DNA from 4 places in the Neorhizobium phenanthreniclasticum genome. Region 2 is predicted to be linked to each of the others. Evidence: predicted binding sites of a transcription regulator. Region 2 holds the regulator's gene; each other region holds the start of a gene.
What was found. The regulator PhoB, encoded in region 2, activates phosphate uptake and scavenging genes when phosphate is short. The targets are predictions, from matches to a motif close to TGTCATNNANCTGTCAT.

Region 1 (4,644 bases), on a different contig from region 2:
GCGAAGCCGGCGTTCAAGCTGCCGGTAACCGGATCCTCAGTGCCCCGATTGCTGAACGCACGTACTTCGAATTCCGCATCGTCTCCGTCCGTCCCGGGATCGAAGCGACCGATCACGCCGACGCGAAATCCGGCGAGCGCGCTATAATCTGGCCGGATGGCAAGCACGTCCGCGCGGGACGACAGGAGAATGCCGATCCAGTCCGGCCCGTTATCCAGCCAGTTGGCATCCTTTATCCCCGCTATCGGCATGCCGAGGCCGCGAGCGATGCGATCGACCAGCGCCGGATCGACCGGGCCGCTGCGCTGCAGGGGAGGTGCGGCGAAAGCAAGCTGTCTGCCGTTGCGACGGATATGCACCAGTCCGGCGCCGCATTCCTGGATGATGTCGCCATCCGGAGGCTGGCCGGTCTGAGACAACCAAACATGGCAACTGCCGAGCGTCGGATGACCGGCAAAAGGCAGCTCCTGCTTCGGAGTGAATATCCGTGCGCGGTAATGCGCCCTGGGATCGGTCGGTTTCAGCAGGAAGGTGGTCTCGCTGAGGTTGGTCCAGTTGGCGAAAGCCTGCATCTGCTCGTCCGTCAGCACATCCGCGCCGACGACCACTGCGAGCGGATTGCCTCGCATCGGCTCGCTGGAAAATACGTCGACCTGCAGGAAGGGAAACGTGGGCATCGCCATCTGGACCTATGGAATCGGATTTCCTTCAAAGGGGGACGGCAGCTCGAGGGCTGCCGTGGCATTCCAACATCTTCGATCGGCGTTACAGCACCAGCCGGAACTTCGCAAAACCGTTCTCGCCGTCGCCGGCATCCTCGATCTTGGCGCCCTTGATCTCGCCGGCGAACTGACGGGCTTTGGGGCCGGTCTCGAAGATCGCCGTCGTTCCCGGCAGCGGCTTGAACGACCAGTTGGCGTCTGCCGAGGGGTTGATCGTGCCCTGTTCGACGATATAGCGGACGACAACGTCGCGGTTGGTGTCAGGCGCCACGAAAATCACCTTGTCGCCGGCGATTTCCGGGAACTTGCCGCCGCCGCCGGCGCGGTAGTTGTTGGTGGCGACCACGAACTTCTGAGCCGGATCGATTGGCTTGCCGTCGAACTGCAAATCGACGATGCGGTGGGCATCCGGATTGATCAGCTTGCCGTCCTTGTCGAAGCGGGCCGGCTGCGACAGGTCGATCTGGTAGGTGACGCCGTCGATGACGTCATAATTGTAGGACGGGAAGGCGCTGTTGAGCAGCGCCGCGTCCTTGGCGCCGGCCTCGACCTGGTTGAACATGCCGGCCGACATTTCCAGCCAGTTCTTCACCTGCTCGCCGGTGATCAGCACGGCCTGCACTGTGTTCGGATAAAGATAGAGGTCGGCGACGTTCTTGATGGCGATATCGCCTGCCGGTACGTCGGTGAAATATTCCGCGCCGCCACGGCCGCCGGCCTTGAAGGGAGCCGCCGCGGAGAGGACGGGATAGTCCTTGTACGGGCCTTCCTTCAGCATGTCCTTGATGTACCAGGTCTGGGCGTTCGAGACGATCTGCACCGACGGATCGTCGGCGACCAGCGCGAAATAGGAATAGAGCGGCGCGGATGTCTTGCCGACCGGGCGGCGGACATAGGCGAGCGTCGCCTCGTGCTCGTCCTTGACGGCAGCGGTGACCTCCGCCTTGTCCTTCACGTCCGCGACGATCTTGCGATTCTCGTCGCGATGATAGATCGGCCGGGCCTCCGTGGTGAAGTCGACGATCTTCCAGCTCTTGCCGTCCTTTTCCAGCAGCAGGTCGATGAGGCCCATATGCGAGCCCCAGAAGCCGCCCATGACGGCCGGCTTGCCCATCAGCGTGCCCTTCTTGATGTCTGCGCCGGTAATGCCTTCAAAATCCTTCGGGCCGGGGAATACGAGGTGCTGGTGGCCGGTAAAGACCGCATCGATGCCATCGACGCCCGCCAGATAAAGCGAGGCGTTTTCCATTCGGTCGCTCAACCCGCTGCCGTCGATGCCGGAGTGGGACAGCGCGATGACGATATCGGCGCCTTCCTCCTTCATGACAGGCACCCAGGCCTTGGCGGCGTCGACGATGTCGCGGGTCTGAGCCTTGCCCTCGAGGTTCTTGGCGTCCCAGACCATGATCTGCGGCGGTACGAAGCCGATGAAGCCGACCTTGACCGGGCTTGTCGCGCCGGAGCCGTCACGGATCTGCTTCTCGACGATCACGTAGGGCTTCAGGAAGAGCTCGTCCTGCTTCGGGTCTGAGGCGAGCTGGCCCTTGGTCAGGTTGGCGCAGACGCAAGGGAAGCCGGAGCCGGCGAGCACCTTGAACATGAAGTCGAGGCCATAGTTGAATTCGTGGTTGCCGAGCGTGCCGGCATCGTAACCGAGCACGTTCATCGCCTTGACGACCGGATGCACGTCGCCATCCTTCATCCCGCGCTCATAGGCGATGTAGTCGCCCATCGGATTACCCTGCAGGAAGTCGCCATTGTCGATCAGCATGGAATTGCCGGCCTCGGCGCGGATCGCGTCGATGATCGAGGCGGTGCGGGCAAGGCCAAGCGTATCGTTCGGCTTGTCGGCGTAATAATCGTAGGGGAAGACGTGAACGTGGATATCGGTCGTTTCCATGATGCGCAGATGCGCCTGGTTGGCGGCTGCCCGGGCGGCGAACGGGTGCAGCATCACGAGCGCCGAAGACGCAGCGATCCCGCCGAGAAGTGAACGGCGGGTCATGGGTTGAAAGCCGGCTAGAAACGACATGGATATCTCCCTCTGGGGTCTTTTGCGAGATCAGCTTAGCGCAATCGCACGCGCTTGCATCAGTAAAATGACAGGGGAAATCGCATGGTTCGCCGATGGTCGGCGAACGCGCCGACCTTGCGATGTCACCGGGCGATGACTGGTCTGATTTCCTTGTGGAAGAAGCGGAAACAGGAGGAGACCTGGGCCGCTGCATTCGAGTTCGGCCGGAACTGGATGCCGAGACGGCCGCGGTGGCACCATTTCACCGTGCCTTCCAGAATGCCGAGTTCTTCGCTTTCGATCTTGACCGGGCTACCGTTGGCAGCGTGAAACGGTCCGCCGAGGTCGAGCGCCATGCCGGTGGCGGAAAGATCGACGACGCGCCCCTTTGCCTGCTGATGATAATATTTGACCGTGCCATAGATGCGCGTCTTCTGGCGGGCTGCGCTGCGGGTCTTCATCCCGATGGTCTTGCTGAGCATGACATCCCTCAATTGCCGTTCTCAGCCAAACTCCATATCAGGGACAGGTTGAGGCGCGTTTAGGGTGATCCGTAAAAGTCGAGCGATTCCGGTCACAGTCCCACATTGGGACGGTCGATGATCTCGCGCAGCGCGAAGCTCGAATTGATCTTCACCACGTGGGGCAGGGCCGATAGCCAGTCGCGGTGGATACGCTCGTAATCCTCAAGATCCTTGGCCGCGACGCGCAGGATATAGTCGTATTCGCCCGACATCAGGTAGCAGACGAGCACGTTGGGGCAGAGCTTCACCGCCGCCTCGAATTCGGCGAGCGTCTTGGCGAACTGGCCCGACAGCGAAATATGCACGATCACCATCATCTTGTAGTCGAGCGCCTTGTTGGAAAGGCGTGCGTGATAGCCGCTGATCGTGCCGTTCTTTTCAAGGATATCGAGCCGTCGCGAGCAGGCGGAAGGCGACAGGCCGACACGCTGGGCCAGGTCCGCATTGGAGATGCGGCCATTGTCCTGAAGCGTTCGCATGATCGCAAGATCGATGGTATCCAGGTTGCCCATTCGAATATCCTTCGAAAATCTCTTTCAAGACGCAATAATCCGCGAAAAATGGTATTTCCGCAATTCCTCTTCGCAAGGACATTTCACCGATTCTCTGGTTTTCTGGATTTGGGAACGTCAACCGGCGAAAGCCGCCAAACTGAGAGGAACGCTGTATGCGTGTCGGGTGCCCGAAGGAAATCAAAAACCATGAATATCGTGTGGGCCTGACGCCCGGCGCGGTGCGTGAATATGTGGCCCATGGCCACGAGGTCCTGATCGAAACCAAGGCGGGCGCCGGGATTGGCGCGGACGATGCCGCCTATGTCGCCGCCGGCGCCAGGATCGTCGGCACGGCGAAAGAGATCTTCGAAAAATCCGACATGATCGTAAAGGTCAAGGAGCCCCAGCCGACGGAATGGGTTGAACTCCGTGAAGGCCAGATCCTCTACACCTATCTCCATCTCGCTCCCGATCCGGAACAGACCAAGGGCCTCATCGCATCCGGCGTGACCGCCGTCGCCTATGAAACGGTGACCGACGAGCGCGGCGGACTGCCGCTTTTGGCCCCGATGTCGGAAGTCGCCGGGCGCCTGGCGATCCAGGCGGGTGCCACCGCGCTGCAGAAAGCCAATGGCGGTCGCGGCATCCTGCTCGGCGGCGTGCCGGGTGTTCTGCCGGCCAAGGTCGCGGTCATTGGCGGCGGCGTCGTAGGCCTGCATGCGGCCAAGATGGCGACCGGCCTCGGCGCCGATGTCACCATCATCGACCGCTCGCTGCCGCGGCTTCGCCAACTCGACGATATCTTCAACGGCCGCGTCCATACCCGCTATTCGACCATCGACGCGGTGGAAGAGGAAGTCTTCTCGGCCGATCTCGTCATCGGCGCAGTT
Region 2 (4,644 bases):
AGGCCGGCGATCGCAAGCCGGAGAACATCGCGAAGGTCTCGACCTTCGGATATGCGCCCATCATCGAGAAGGCGCTCCGCGACGCGATGGCGCAGAAGGGCATCACCATCGACGGCATGAACGCAAAGGCCGCCGCCGAGCTGATCTCCAAGGAGGCTCCCGCCGATCTCCGCAGGTTTGTGATGGCCGATCCATCGGTGATTGGCCAGACTCATTCCTTTGATCTTCTGGCCGCGGGCCGTATCGACGGATATTACAAGGGGCGCGTGACGATGGAGAGCGCGAAGCTCGACCGCAATACGTCCCCCGAACAACTGATGCTGGCGGACAAGCTCAAGGAGGCGGGCATTCTGACGACCCGTTTCAACTGGAGCTTCTTCACGGCGCCGGACGCCTCCGATACCCGGCCTGAAGCGGCGGGCCTGGGGATTGCGGTCATTGGCTCCGCCTATATGATGCTGATCGTGTTCGTCCTGTCGCTGCCGATCGGCGTGGCTGCATCAATCTATCTTGAGGAATTTGCGCCGCAGAACCGCTTCACCGATCTGATCGAGGTGAACATCTCGAACCTTGCCGCGGTTCCCTCGATCGTCTTCGGTATTCTGGGCCTTGCCGTACTGATCAATTTCTTCGGTCTGCCGCAATCGGCGCCGGTTGTGGGGGGGCTTGTTCTGACCCTGATGACGTTGCCGACGATCATCATCGCCACTCGCGCCGCCCTCAAGGCCGTTCCACCGTCTATCCGCGACGCAGCGCTAGGTGTTGGCGCATCGAAGATGCAGTCCATCTTCCATCATGTTCTGCCCTTGGCGATGCCCGGTATCCTGACGGGGACGATCATCGGGCTGGCCCGAGCTCTCGGGGAGACTGCGCCTCTGCTGCTGATCGGCATGGTCGCCTTCGTGCGCGAATATCCCGCCGGTCCGCCGGATGGCTTCTTCGATCCGGCGTCGGCGCTTCCGGTCCAGGTCTATAACTGGACGCAGCGCGGCGACCCGGCATTCGTCGAACGTGCGTCCGGTGCCATCATCGTGCTTCTGGTATTCCTGATCCTAATGAACCTGGTCGCAATCATTCTTCGCCGCCGCTTCGAGCGCCGTTGGTAAAGGGGTGTGTAATGATGAATAATATCTCAACGACGATGACGACGACGCCGACGAAAGCTCCACTCATGAATGAACCGAAGATTTCCGCCCGTAACGTGCAGGTTTATTACGGCGAAAAGCACGCCATCAAGGATGTCAATATCGATATCCGCCCTCGGTCCGTGACAGCCTTCATCGGTCCGTCGGGCTGCGGCAAATCGACGTTCCTGCGTTGCATCAACCGGATGAATGACACGATCGCCAACTGCCGTGTCGAGGGCAACATATCGATCGACTCGGAGAACATTTACGATCCCAAGGTGGACCCGGTTCAGCTGCGCGCCAAGGTCGGCATGGTGTTCCAGAAGCCGAACCCTTTCCCGAAGTCGATCTACGAGAACGTCGCCTATGGCCCGCGCATTCATGGTCTGGCGCGAAAGAAGTCGGAGCTGGACGATATCGTGTCTTCGGCCCTGCAGAAGGCAGGACTGTGGGGCGAGGTGAAGGATCGTCTCGACAGCCCAGGTACGGGCCTTTCCGGCGGTCAGCAGCAGCGCCTGTGCATTGCGCGCGCCGTTGCCGTCAGCCCGGAAGTGATCCTGATGGACGAACCCTGTTCGGCGCTCGATCCGATCGCCACCGCCAAGGTCGAGGAGCTGATCCACGAACTGCGCGAAAACTTCACGATCGTCATCGTGACGCACTCGATGCAGCAGGCGGCCCGCGTATCGCAACGCACTGCCATGTTCCATCTCGGAAACCTGGTTGAGGAGAACGATACCGACAAGATGTTCACCAATCCGGATGACCAGCGTACGCAGGACTACATCATGGGCCGCTTCGGCTGATCGCCGGTTGCGGGCCCTTTCTGACAATCTGAGGATAAGACCATGTCTTCGACACATATCCTGTCTGCCTATGACGACGAACTGAAATATCTGAGCCGCCGGATTTCGGAGATGGGCGGGCTTGCGGAGCAGATGTGCGCGGATGCAGTGCGGGCACTGGTCAATTCCGATGCCGCCCTTGCCCAGAAGGTGATCTCCGACGACGTGATCCTCGACCATGCCGAGCGCGATATCGGCGACAAGGCGATCGTGACGATCGCCCGCCGCCAGCCGGTTGCGGGCGACCTGCGCGACATCGTCGGATCGCTGCGCATCGCCTCCGATCTGGAGCGGGTCGGCGACCTCGGCAAGAACACTGCCAAGCGGGTGATCGCGGTGCAGGGCACCGGTGTGCCGCGCAAGCTCGCGCGCGGCATCGAGCACCTGTCGGACCTGGCGCTGACGCAGCTGAAGGAAGTGCTGGACGTCTATTCTAGCCGTTCGGCCGAGAAGGCGGAGGCGATCCGCATCCGCGACGAGGAAATCGACGCGATGTACACGTCCCTGTTCCGCGAGCTTTTGACCTACATGATGGAAGATCCGCGCAACATCACCACCTGCACGCATCTTCTGTTCTGTGCCAAGAACATCGAGCGTATCGGCGACCACGCCACCAACATCGCCGAGACGATCTACTACATGACGACCGGCGCCCAGCCGGAAGGCGAGCGTCCGAAGGACGATACGTCGAACACGCTCGGCGCGATCACGGAATAATGGCGCCGAATGACGATGGAATGGTGACGGAGCTAAGACGGAATGCAGCCGAAGATCGCGGTCGTGGAGGATGAGGAGGCGCTGAGCGTGCTTCTTCGCTACAACCTTGAAGCGGAAGGTTATGAGGTGGAGACGATTCTGCGCGGGGATGAAGCCGAGATCAGGCTTCAGGAACGCACGCCGGATCTTCTGATCCTCGACTGGATGTTGCCCGGTGTTTCCGGCATCGAACTCTGCCGGCGGCTGAGGATGCGGCCGGAGACGGAGCGACTGCCGATCATCATGCTGACGGCGCGCGGCGAGGAGAGCGAACGGGTCCGCGGGCTTGCGACCGGCGCCGATGACTATGTCGTAAAGCCGTTCTCGACGCCGGAACTGATGGCGCGAGTGAAGGCGATGCTGCGGCGCGCGCGTCCGGAAGTGCTGTCGAGCGTCCTGCGCTGCGGCGACATCGAGCTGGACCGGGAGACGCACAGGGTGCATCGCAAGAGCCGCGAAGTGCGGCTCGGCCCGACGGAGTTCCGGCTTCTGGAATTCCTGATGGCCGCGCCCGGCCGGGTCTTCTCGCGCTCGCAGCTTCTCGACGGGGTGTGGGGCCACGACATCTATGTGGACGAGCGCACCGTCGACGTGCATGTCGGACGCCTCAGGAAGGCGCTCAACTTCTCCAACATGCAGGATGTCATCCGCACCGTCCGCGGCGCCGGATACTCGATGGAAGGACACTAGGGAGAGCACCGCGATGGGAGCGCGAGTTGTCGTGGTGATCGATGGCGATGAAACGCTGCGCGAAGTGCTGCGGTTCTCCCTTGTCGATGAAGGTTTCGACGTGACGCTGCTTTCGGCGGGCTCCGAGCTGATGGAGCGGTTGGTTTCGAGCCTTCCCGATGTACTGGTGCTGAGTTCGTCCCTTCCGGGGCTGAATGGCATCGAGATCTGCCGAAGACTTCGTACCGAACCAGCAACGATGCGGGTGCCCGTGGTCCTGCTTGTTCCGGCGGAAAGCGAGAGCGACAGGCTGACGGGTCTCGCTGCCGGCGCGGATGACTGCCTCGTAGAGCCATTCCCCTCCGTCGAGCTTGCCATAAGGGTGAAGAACCTTCTTCGCCGCATGCATCCGAATCTTCTGAGCCATATGATCAGGGTCGGAGACCTGACCCTCGACCGCGAAGCACACAGGGTCCACAGGCAGAAGAAGGAAGTCAGGCTCGGCCCCACCGAGTTCCGGCTTCTCGAGTTCCTGATGCGGTATCCGGGACGGGTCTATTCGCGGACGGAGCTGAAAAGGTCGCTCTGGGGTGATGGTGCAACCGTGGACGAGCGCGCCGTCGACGTGCACATCGGTCGCCTCCGGAAGGGCATCAGCCTGGGCAAGGCTGACCAGGTGATCCGGACCGTCCGCGGAGCGGGCTACGCCCTCGGCGACGTCTGAATTTTCTCGCGATCGTTGGAAGGCCTATGCTGCTTTTCTTTAGGGCTTCGCCGAGGGGCCTGCATCTCCTGTTTGTCGTGTCTTGTCAGGCCTGCGAACCACCGAAAGGTCCAGCTGCTGGTCTTGTTGCTCTGTAGCGGGCGAAGGCGATCGCTCCGAACAGGCCGACGGCCGCCGCGCCTCCCAGAATGCTGATCGATACTGCCTGGCCGACCCCCCAAGTTCCCAGCATGACAGCGAACGCAAAGGGGGCAAGTGCTGAGGAAAACTGGCGTGCGGCGGTCACCCAGCCGAGCCGTGCGCCATAACCGTGCCTTCCGAAAAGCTCCAGTGGAAGCGTTCCCCCGACGATGCTTGCGAGCCCCGATCCCAGACCGAACAGGATCGCGAATGCGATGAGACCGGGGAGCCACGGACTTGTCGCCATCAGGACGATAAGGGCGACGGCGAGCAATCCCGCGGAGATCACGGCGAGCACCGTCTGTGACAAGCGCCCTCCGAAGATCATGTTCAGGAGGCGGCT
Region 3 (4,644 bases), on a different contig from region 2:
TGCCGGACCGTTCGGCTTCCTCTTCCTTGCGCTGTTCCTCGATGCTGTCGAGCATCGATTGCATCGCGTTGGTTGCCGCAAGTCCGTAGGTCTGCTGTGTTGGAAGCAACATGCCCGATTATCCGGTCTCATTGAGAGATATGCCGGAGGCGACGATAGGTTTCGAAGGTTAACGAATTATTGCCGGCTGATTAGGACTTGTCCCAACGAGAGTTGGAGGCCGCGGCTTGAGGACCAGCGTGACCAGCACAAAACTGACGTAAAGAAGCAGGTACCAGGATCCGAGCTTGCCGAATGAAACCACATGCCAGGTCTTCTGCGTCGGATAGATCCAGGTCCCGGTCAGCGTGCCGATGTTCTCCGCAACCCACAGGAAGGCGGATGAGAGGAACGCTGCCACGACCAGCGGCATACGCAGTGTCGTCCGGTCTGTCGTGAAATGGATGTCGACGCGCCGGAAGACGACGACAGTTGCTGCGAACAGAAGATAACGCAGATCCGGCAGGTAGTGATGACTGAAGAAATTGATGTAGATCGCAATCGCCAGCAATCCGGTGAGCCACATTGGCGGATAGCGGGTGAAGCGCATGTCGAAGATGCGGATCGTGCGCGCCATGAAGGAACCGACGGAGGCATACATGAAGCCGGAAAACAATGGCACACCGGCGATCTGAATGATCGCGGGTTCCGGATAGGCCCATGATCCCATATGCACCTTGAAGATTTCCATGACGGTGCCGGTGATGTGATAGACTAGGATAACTTTGGCCTCGTCCCAGCTTTCCATCCTGAAGCGCAGAAACAGGAATTGGATTGCCAGTGCAGCGATGAACAGGAAATCGTAGCGGTAAAGCGCCCAGTCCGGCTGCCAGACGAGCTTGGTGACGAGCAGCAGGGTGAGCATAATCGCCGCGAACAGGCAGGCCCAGGCCTGTTTCAGGCCGAAAAGGATGAACTCGGAAAGCCACCAGGGAAGTGGCGCCAGCACACCGCGAACGAGAAGGCGCAGCGGTTCGAGATAAGGCCCCGTCTCATGCGCCGGAGGACGTTCTGGGGAACGCCGTTCCATCAGCTGTGGGCGAAGATGTCCGTCTCTTCCCAACCGAGCAGGTCAAGTTTTGCCCGGGTCGGCAGGAAGTCGAAACAGGCCTGGGCAAACTCGAGGCGTTTGTCGCGCACGAGCCGCTCGTTCAGTTTGTCGCGCAGTGCGTGCAGGTGCAGCACGTCGGAAGCGGCATATTCGAGCTGCGCCGGCGAGAGTACCTCCGCAGCCCAATCGGACTGCTGCTGCGCTTTCGACACGTCGATATCGAGCAGTTCCTTGAGGTTGTCCTTGAGGCCGTGCCGGTCGGTATAGGTGCGTGTCAGGCGCGAGGCGATCTTGGTGCAGAAGGCGGGTGTCGTGGTCACCCCGAATGTTTGAAACAGAACGGCGATATCGAAACGGCCGTAGTGGAAGATCTTCTGCCGGGACGGATCGGCAAGCATGGCGACAAGGTTCGGCGCTTCTCTTTGGCCTGCAGCGATGCGGATCACGTCGGCGGAGCCATCGCCCGGCGAAAGCTGCACGACACAGAGCCGGTCGCGGCGCGGAACGAGGCCGAGTGTTTCCGTATCGATGGCGATAGCACCCGTGTAGCGGGCTGCATCAGCCGCCGGAATATCGCCTTCATGATATCGAATCTCTGCCATGTCCGTCTCCGTCGCCTATGTTCGGCCATCCGCTATAGACCACGTTTTTCGCCAAGGATACCGTCATCTTCGGGAGGGGGAGGCCCGGACCGCCGAAAAGCCTGCTGCCGAGCGACAAGTTCAAGCCTGAGCAAATACTCAGCTTTGCGCTGAATGCATTGCTGCATTGCAACAGAATGGATTGGCACGCTTAATCGATTATCCTATATCAATAGTCATCGAGCGACGCACTCCTCCTCCCAGTGTCGCTTGATACGGATCGACAACACCTCCTCCTCCCAGTTGTCGATCAAGTTTAAAGCCTGGCGCATCCTCCTCCCGCGCCAGGCTTTTCTATTTTCAGCCTTCTCCTCCGATACCCTTTGATCGACACGTTGTTGCGTCGGACGGACTCGTCCGGGTCCGCCGAACGATATGGCGATAACGTCACGTGCGTGTCACGGGCCGCCGATATAGCAATCCTCGCCTTCCCTTTTGAACTTTTCGTGAGGTTTACTATGCGCAAGCTTTTTGCTGCCCTGGTCGTTTCGACCGCACTCGCCGGTGCTGCCCAGGCCGCTACCGTCTATCCGCTGGATCGTGCGACGATCCTCGCCGGCTCCCCTTTCGACTTCAAGGTTGAGTTCAGCAGCGTCGTGAAGCCGGAGGACGTCAAGATCACCGTCAATGGCCAGGACTACAAGGCCGTTCTCGGCAAGGATGTCCAGTTCGTCGCCGAAGAGAAGGTGAAGGACAAGGTTGCCGGCTCTGCCGTCATCCTGCGCGGTCTGACGATTGCCAATGCAGGCGACTACAAGGTTGAGGTTTCCGCAGGCTCCGAAACGAAGAGCGTTACCTGGAACGTCTATAACACCGGTACGACCCCGAAGGCGAAGAACATCATCTTCATGCTTGGCGACGGTCTTTCCGTGGCGCACCGGACTGCCGCTCGCCTCATGTCCAAGGGGATGACCGAAGGCAAGGCCAACGGCCGCCTCAATATGGACGATCTCGATCGCATGGCCTTCATCGGCACCTCGGCAGCCGACTCGATCACCACCGACAGCGCCAATACCATGTCGGCCTACATGACCGGGCACAAGGGTGCCATCAATTCGCTCGGCGTCTACGCCGATCGCACCGCGGATACTCTGGACGATCCCCGCGTCGAGACCATCGGCGAGGCGCTGCGCCGTCAGACGAAGAAGTCGATCGGCATCGTCGCCACCTCGGAAATCGAAGATGCAACGCCGGCAGCCGTCGTGTCGCATACCCGTCGCCGCGACGACAAGGCAGAGATCGTCGGCATGATGCTCGACGTGAAGCCGGACGTTATTCTTGGCGGCGGATCCGCTTATTTCCTTCCGCAGGCGACGAATGGCTCCAAGCGCAAGGACGACAAGGACTATATCAAGATGTTCCAGGATGCAGGCTACAAGCTTGCGACCGACAAGAACGAACTGGCCGCCGCCACGAACGCGGACAAGATCCTCGGCCTCTTCCACACCGGCAACATGGATGTGGCCCTCGACCGGGAAATCCTCAAGAAGGGCACCGTCGGCAAGTTCCCCAATCAGCCGGGCCTCGTCGAAATGACGAAGACGGCGATCGATCAGCTCTCGAAGAACCCGGAAGGCTTCTTCCTGATGGTCGAGGCCGCCAACATCGACAAGATGACGCATCCGCTCGACAATGAACGTGCGGTCGTTGACACGATCGAATTCGATCAGGCGGTCGGTGTGGCCAAGGATTTCGTCGCCAGGAACCCGGATACCTTGCTCGTCGTGACCGGCGACCATACGCATGGCATCACCATTGTGGGCATGATCGACGATGATGCTGAAGGAACCGAAATGCGCGAGAAGGTCGGCGTGCGCGGCTTCCCGAACTATGTCGATGCCAACAAGGACGGTTATCCGGACAGCGTCGACGTGACGAAGCGTCTTGCCATGTTCGTCAGCAACTATCCGGACCATTACGAGACCTTCCGCCCGAAGCTCGACGGTCCGTTCAGCCCGGCTGTTCAGAACGACAAGAAGGAATACGTCGCGAACGAGGCGTACAAGGATGTTCCCGGCGCAGTCTTCGTCCAGGGCAACTTGCCGAAGGATGCGAGCTCGGGCGCCCATACGGTCGATGACGTGGTGCTGCAGGCAACCGGTCCCGCTTCGGAGAACTTCAAGGGCTACATGGAGCAGAGCGACGTCTACAAGGTCCTCGCCGACGCCTTCGCGCTCGGCGTGAAGCAGACGAACTAGAATGGCAATGGCGGCATGCCCATTTGGCGTGCCGCCTGCCGCTTCCTTTGGCCGCTTGCTTTGCCGGTCGGAAAGAAGAAGATAAGTAACGTGATCTGGATTGAGGGAGAGCGGCATGAAAAAGTCGTTTGGGGCGCAATTGAGCCGCCGTCGGACACTGGGTTTCGTGGCCGGTCTGCCATTGTTGATGATGGGGGGCAGGGGCGAAGCTTCCGATGACCTGACCTTTGATGAGCTCTACGGCAAGATCAGCGTTCTGGGGCTCGAATTCTCCGAAAAGGTAAAGGAGCTTGCCGGAAAGCCGGTTGCGATGCGCGGCTTCATGGCGCCACCGCTGAAAGCAGAAGCGCAATTTTTCGTGCTGACCGAAGTGCCCATGTCCATCTGCCCCTTTTGTTCGTCCGATTCCGATTGGCCCGACAATATCGTCGTCGTCTACCTCAACCGCAAACAGACCTTCACACAGCCGAACGAGACGATCGAGGTGCGCGGCACGCTTGAGGTCGGCTCATGGACCGATCCCGATACCGGGTTCGTCAGTCGCCTGAGAATCCGCGACGCCGCATACCAGGCGGTCTGAACATGCTTTCGTTGCGCATTGATGACCTGATCAAGTCGTTTCCCGGGCTGGATGGCCCCGTCCTTCGGATAGATTCCCTGGCATTCTCTCCCGGAGATCGAGTTGCCGTGACCGGCGGCTCCGGTTCCGGCAAGA
Region 4 (4,644 bases), on a different contig from region 2:
TTCCGGAGCTTAAAGAGGAAACAATGGCTGACTTCAACAACTACCAGAACCGAATGGCGCAGACCCGCGCCCAATCCGGTGCCATGATCGACGAAGGCCTTCGCGCCTACATGCTCAGGGTTTATAACCTGATGGCTCTCGGTCTGGCGATCACCGGTGTAGCTGCCTATGGCACCTACGCTCTGGCGGTTTCCAATCCGGCCTTCGCCCAGCTTCTCTATGCTTCTCCGCTCAAGTGGGTGGTCATGCTGGCTCCGCTGGCGATGGTCTTCTTCCTGAGCTTCCGCGTCCATAAGATGAGCGTCCCGGCTGCGCAGATGACCTTCTGGATCTATGCCGCGCTGATGGGCCTGTCGCTGTCCTCGATCTTCCTAGTCTTCACCGGCCAGAGCATCGTCCAGACCTTCTTCGTCACCGCGGCCTCGTTCGGCGCCCTGTCGCTCTACGGCTACACGACCAAGAAGAGTTTGTCCGGCTTCGGCTCGTTCCTGATCATGGGCCTCTTCGGTCTGATCATCGCCTCGATCGTGAACATCTTCCTGCAGTCCTCTGCGATGGGCTTTGCCATCTCGGTGATCGGCGTCCTGATCTTCGCAGGTCTTACCGCCTACGATACGCAGAAGATCAAGGAAATGTATTATGATGGTGACGAGGTCGCAGTCATGGGCCGCAAGGCGATCATGGGCGCCCTGACGCTCTACCTCGACTTTATCAACCTCTTCATGTTCATGCTGCAGTTCCTCGGCAATCGCGAAGAATAACGGCGTGGAACAAGAACTGAAAAAGCGGCCTGCGGGCCGCTTTTTTATTGCCCGCTCGCGCGCCTCGGCATAGGTTCGATCGTCACCTTCCACAAACCCGCCCGCCAATGACCTTCCGCCTCCGCGACGCTACAGAAGCCGATCTTCCCGCCATCACCGAAATCTATCGCGACAGCGTGCTGAACGGCATCGCGAGTTACGAGATCATCCCGCCCGACCAGGCCGAGATGACGAGCCGTTACGAGGCGATCAGGGCCAGGGCCTATCCCTATATCGCCGCCGAAGATGAGGAAGGCACGCTTCTCGGCTATGCCTACGCTTCGGCCTTCCGGACCCGCCCCGCCTATCGCTGGCTGGTGGAGGATTCGATCTACCTCGCTCCGGCAGCCCGTGGCCGGGGCGTGGGAAAGGCGCTTCTGCGAGAACTGCTCGCCCGTTGCACCGCTCTCGGCTTCCGGCAGATGGTGGCCGTCATCGGTGGCGCGAGCCCGGCTTCCGTAGCACTGCATCAAAGCCTCGGCTTCGAACTGACCGGCACGCTCAAGGGCACCGGCTTCAAGCACGGCAGATGGTTGGACACGGTAATGATGCAGATTGCACTGGGCGAAGGTACCACGACCAGCCCCGACCCGGCTGTTTATCCCGGGACGCTCTTCACCGAATAGATCAGTCGATGAGCTTCAGCATCTTGTCGAAGACCCTGAGGACCTGCGGCAGTTCGTGGCCGCGCTTCAGGGTCATACCGTGCGTATTGAGCACACAGTAGGCGCCCTGCTTGTTGGCCAGTTTGGGATTCTTCTCGATCCGGAAGAGCGGCGTCTCGCCCGACCGTTTAAAGATGGAAAAGACCGCCCGATCCTTGAGGTGGTCGATCGCGTAATCCTTCCACTCCCCTTCTCCGACCATGCGGCCGTAGATTTTTAAGATCGCGTCAAGCTCGCGCCGGTGAAACGTCACCGGAGCTGGATCGCGGCTCTGCCGGTATTCGCTGAGATTGACGACGACGGCTGCATCCTGGGATCTTTCTCCCCCGGGCAATTCCGGCTGATCGGTCATCAAGGCTCCCAAATCACTAGATGTCGGAGATGTGACAGTGTGCCCGAGAGCCTTAAAAAATCAACCCCGGGCCGAAGCCAGCCTCATGCGCGTTCATACGTTTTTATTCTTGCCCCATTTCGAACAAAACAGTGCCCGATTTCGAAGCGAGATTGCTCCGCGTTGGTTGGCGCGATTTCAGCGCCATATGGCCCGGTCTGGTGCATTGACCCTTACCCCCAGCCCCCCAATGTTCCTGGACCGGGCCGCCGACACCTTATTCCGAAAAGCACAGTGAGCCGACGAACCGCTTCGCGGTCAGTATTTCTTGCGGCCGGCCATCAGGATCGTTGCGCCGAGGATTGCCGCCGGCTCACCACCCGGACCGGACGTCTGTAACAGGATTGCGCAGCCGTCTTTCTTGGACTTGCCCATCAGCTTGCCCGGCAGCGTGAGTTTCATGCTCTGGCCGTTCCACGTCCCGACCGACTGCACGTCATAGACGCTGTGCCAGTAGTCCATGGTCTTGCCGCTGTTCTCGCCCTTTGTGATTTCCACCTGCTGACGTTTTGTGAAATAGGCGACGACGACATCGGCCTGCCCCTTGCCTCCGCCGATCTCGATCTCGATCTCGTCGCCGCGCATGGCAGCCGTGACCGGTACGATGAGCCCTTTGTCCGTCTCGCGGAGTTCCTTCACCTTGCCGTTTATGATGGAGAGATCCTTGCCCTTGACGTGATCCCGACCGTTGATGACCGCCTGCGGCGTATAAACGCCGCTGCGGCCGAATGTCTTGGCATAGCCGTATTGCCGCTCGGTGTTTTCCTTCGAGCTCAGCGTGTCGGTCCAGCCGAGATAGTTCCAATAGTCCACGTGATAGGAGAGCGCGATGATATCGCCCTGCGCCACCAGCTCACCTAAAGTGGCGTCCGCCGGAGGGCACGAGGAACAACCTTGAGACGTGAAAAGTTCGACCACGCCCTTCGGCGCCCTTACCTCCCCCGCCGGAGCGACGCCCGCATAAAGCAGGCCCGCAAGCACGATAATGGAGCGGAGACGGAACAGCATGGGTGGCAGACCTTTTTATCAGGGCAACTGTTATCCACGATTGCCCCTGGTGATCAAGAACAATCGAATGGCCTGGAGGATCGGATGGCGGAAGGTAACCGTCCCGCCCCCTCAAGAGAAAGTCACGAAGGGGTGAGGACCGGATAATTGATCGGCTTTGTCAGCGGCGATTGTGGGCATGCCACACCTTCCTCCACAGGTCCCGGCAAAGTCAGATCAGTTTCAGCAGCCCTTGGGTGAAATAGACGGCTCCGATGCCGGTGACGATCCAGCGCGTCCAGGCGCGGAAATTCTGATCCGTCATTCTCTGCAGGATGTCGTTGCCAGCGCGCGTGCCGAGGATGGCGATTGGCGCGGCGATCAGGATCGAGATCCAGTCGGTCGGCGGCAGTGCGGTTGCCGCGTTCCAGTAGAACGCCACCTTTGTTGCATGCGAGGCGACCTGCACCGCGGCTTTGGTGGCGATTACCTTGCGCCGGTCCATCATCGTTCGGATGAAGAAGATGTCGATCGTCGGACCGGAAACGCCAACGCCCACGGTCAATGCTCCGGCGATCAACCCGCAGATGAGGGCGTGGTGAGGCTTGGACGCATCGAGTTGCAGCTTCGAGACCGGCAGCCAGACGAGGATCGGCATCAGGCCGATCGCGATCGATACGACGATGATATCCGGCTGATAGTCGACGATCAAAAGGATGATACTCGATATGACGAGGCCCAGGCCGAGGATACCGAGGATCCTGTAGTCGATATAGGCGCGGGAGAACCAGGCGCGCGAGCCGTTGGACACCATCTGGATGACGCCATGGATGGCGATTGCGGTCCCGACGGGAAACAGGAAGAGCAGCACCCAAAGCAGGATCAGCCCGCCCGCCATTCCGAAAATCCCCGAAAGCAGCGATGTCAGGAAAACGATGACGGCCATTCCAATGAGGATGACGACGGTCAAGGGCGGAACCTTAAGTTAGCGAGTCTCACCTGGATGAGAGGCGACACATGTATTGGAGGTAGGGCTTACCCCCTCATCAACAAAATCTAAGACTTAGCTACGCTAAGCTCTTGATTTTGTAACCTCTCCCACCAAGGGAGAGGTAGACTCGTGGCAGCGCGGCATCCCGATCTCTCCCCTTGGGGAGAGAAAGCGATTTCAACATCTTAGCTGAAAGCTAAGTGCTGGATATCGCAGGTGAGGGGATTTGAGTGGGAATCTACACTCTTCCGCAATTCACCCGCCGACCTTCGCCGGCGGGTGACCATCCGACAAGATCAGGCGGCAAGATCGCGAAGAACGGTCTGCAGGATGCCGCCGTTGTTCATGTAGATGACCTCGTCGAGCGTATCGATGCGGCAAAGGATGTTGATCTCCTTCACCGTACCGTCGCCGTAGGTGATCTTGGCGGTCTTCCACTCGCGCGGCTTGATGTCGCCTTCCAGGCCCTCGATGGTGACCGTCTCGTCGCCCTTGAGACCAAGGCTTGCCCAGGTCGTACCTTCCTCGAAAACGAAGGGTACGACGCCCATGCCGACCAGGTTCGAACGGTGGATGCGCTCGAAGGATTGGGCGATGACCGCTTTGACGCCGAGCAGGTTGGTGCCCTTGGCCGCCCAGTCGCGCGACGACCCGTTGCCGTATTCGACGCCGGCGAAGATGACGAGCGGAACGCCCTCAGCCTTGTACTTCATGGCCGCGTCATAGATCGACATCTCTTCCTTCGACGGATAGTGGATGGTGTAGCCACCTTCCTTGCCGTTCGGGCCGAGCATGTGGTTGCGGATGCGG

Region 1: ABK249_RS31165 (bifunctional 2',3'-cyclic-nucleotide 2'-phosphodiesterase/3'-nucleotidase) is a predicted target of PhoB. The motif match lies at 2,811-2,827, and genes of this name have one in related genera.
Region 3: ABK249_RS26405 (alkaline phosphatase) is a predicted target of PhoB. The motif match lies at 2,117-2,133, and genes of this name have one in related genera.
Region 4: ABK249_RS06895 (DUF2794 domain-containing protein) is a predicted target of PhoB. The motif match lies at 1,838-1,854, and genes of this name have one in related genera.

Annotation. Positions count from the first base shown of each region.
Region 1 is NZ_JBEAAL010000042.1:10,744-15,387, reverse strand. Features, by position in the region: gene ABK249_RS31170 (PhzF family phenazine biosynthesis protein) at 1-677, opposite strand, end outside; gene ABK249_RS31165 (bifunctional 2',3'-cyclic-nucleotide 2'-phosphodiesterase/3'-nucleotidase) at 766-2,754, opposite strand; gene ABK249_RS31160 (PilZ domain-containing protein) at 2,880-3,218, opposite strand; gene ABK249_RS31155 (Lrp/AsnC family transcriptional regulator) at 3,311-3,772, opposite strand; gene ald (alanine dehydrogenase) at 3,928-4,644, shown strand, end outside.
Region 2 is NZ_JBEAAL010000009.1:34,806-39,449, reverse strand. Features, by position in the region: gene pstA (phosphate ABC transporter permease PstA) at 1-1,106, shown strand, start outside; gene pstB (phosphate ABC transporter ATP-binding protein PstB) at 1,142-1,933, shown strand; gene phoU (phosphate signaling complex protein PhoU) at 1,976-2,689, shown strand; gene phoB (phosphate regulon transcriptional regulator PhoB) at 2,732-3,418, shown strand; gene ABK249_RS14405 (winged helix-turn-helix domain-containing protein) at 3,432-4,121, shown strand; gene arsK (arsenite efflux MFS transporter ArsK) at 4,207-4,644, opposite strand, start outside.
Region 3 is NZ_JBEAAL010000027.1:23,806-28,449, reverse strand. Features, by position in the region: gene ABK249_RS26420 (hypothetical protein) at 1-112, opposite strand, end outside; gene ABK249_RS26415 (DUF817 domain-containing protein) at 170-1,069, opposite strand; gene ABK249_RS26410 (ribonuclease D) at 1,069-1,692, opposite strand; gene ABK249_RS26405 (alkaline phosphatase) at 2,190-3,929, shown strand; gene ABK249_RS26400 (hypothetical protein) at 4,045-4,509, shown strand; gene ABK249_RS26395 (ABC transporter ATP-binding protein) at 4,512-4,644, shown strand, end outside.
Region 4 is NZ_JBEAAL010000003.1:156,815-161,458, reverse strand. Features, by position in the region: gene ABK249_RS06905 (Bax inhibitor-1/YccA family protein) at 24-761, shown strand; gene ABK249_RS06900 (GNAT family N-acetyltransferase) at 869-1,426, shown strand; gene ABK249_RS06895 (DUF2794 domain-containing protein) at 1,428-1,817, opposite strand; gene ABK249_RS06890 (DUF1223 domain-containing protein) at 2,115-2,864, opposite strand; gene ABK249_RS06885 (sulfite exporter TauE/SafE family protein) at 3,076-3,813, opposite strand; gene acnA (aconitate hydratase AcnA) at 4,131-4,644, opposite strand, start outside.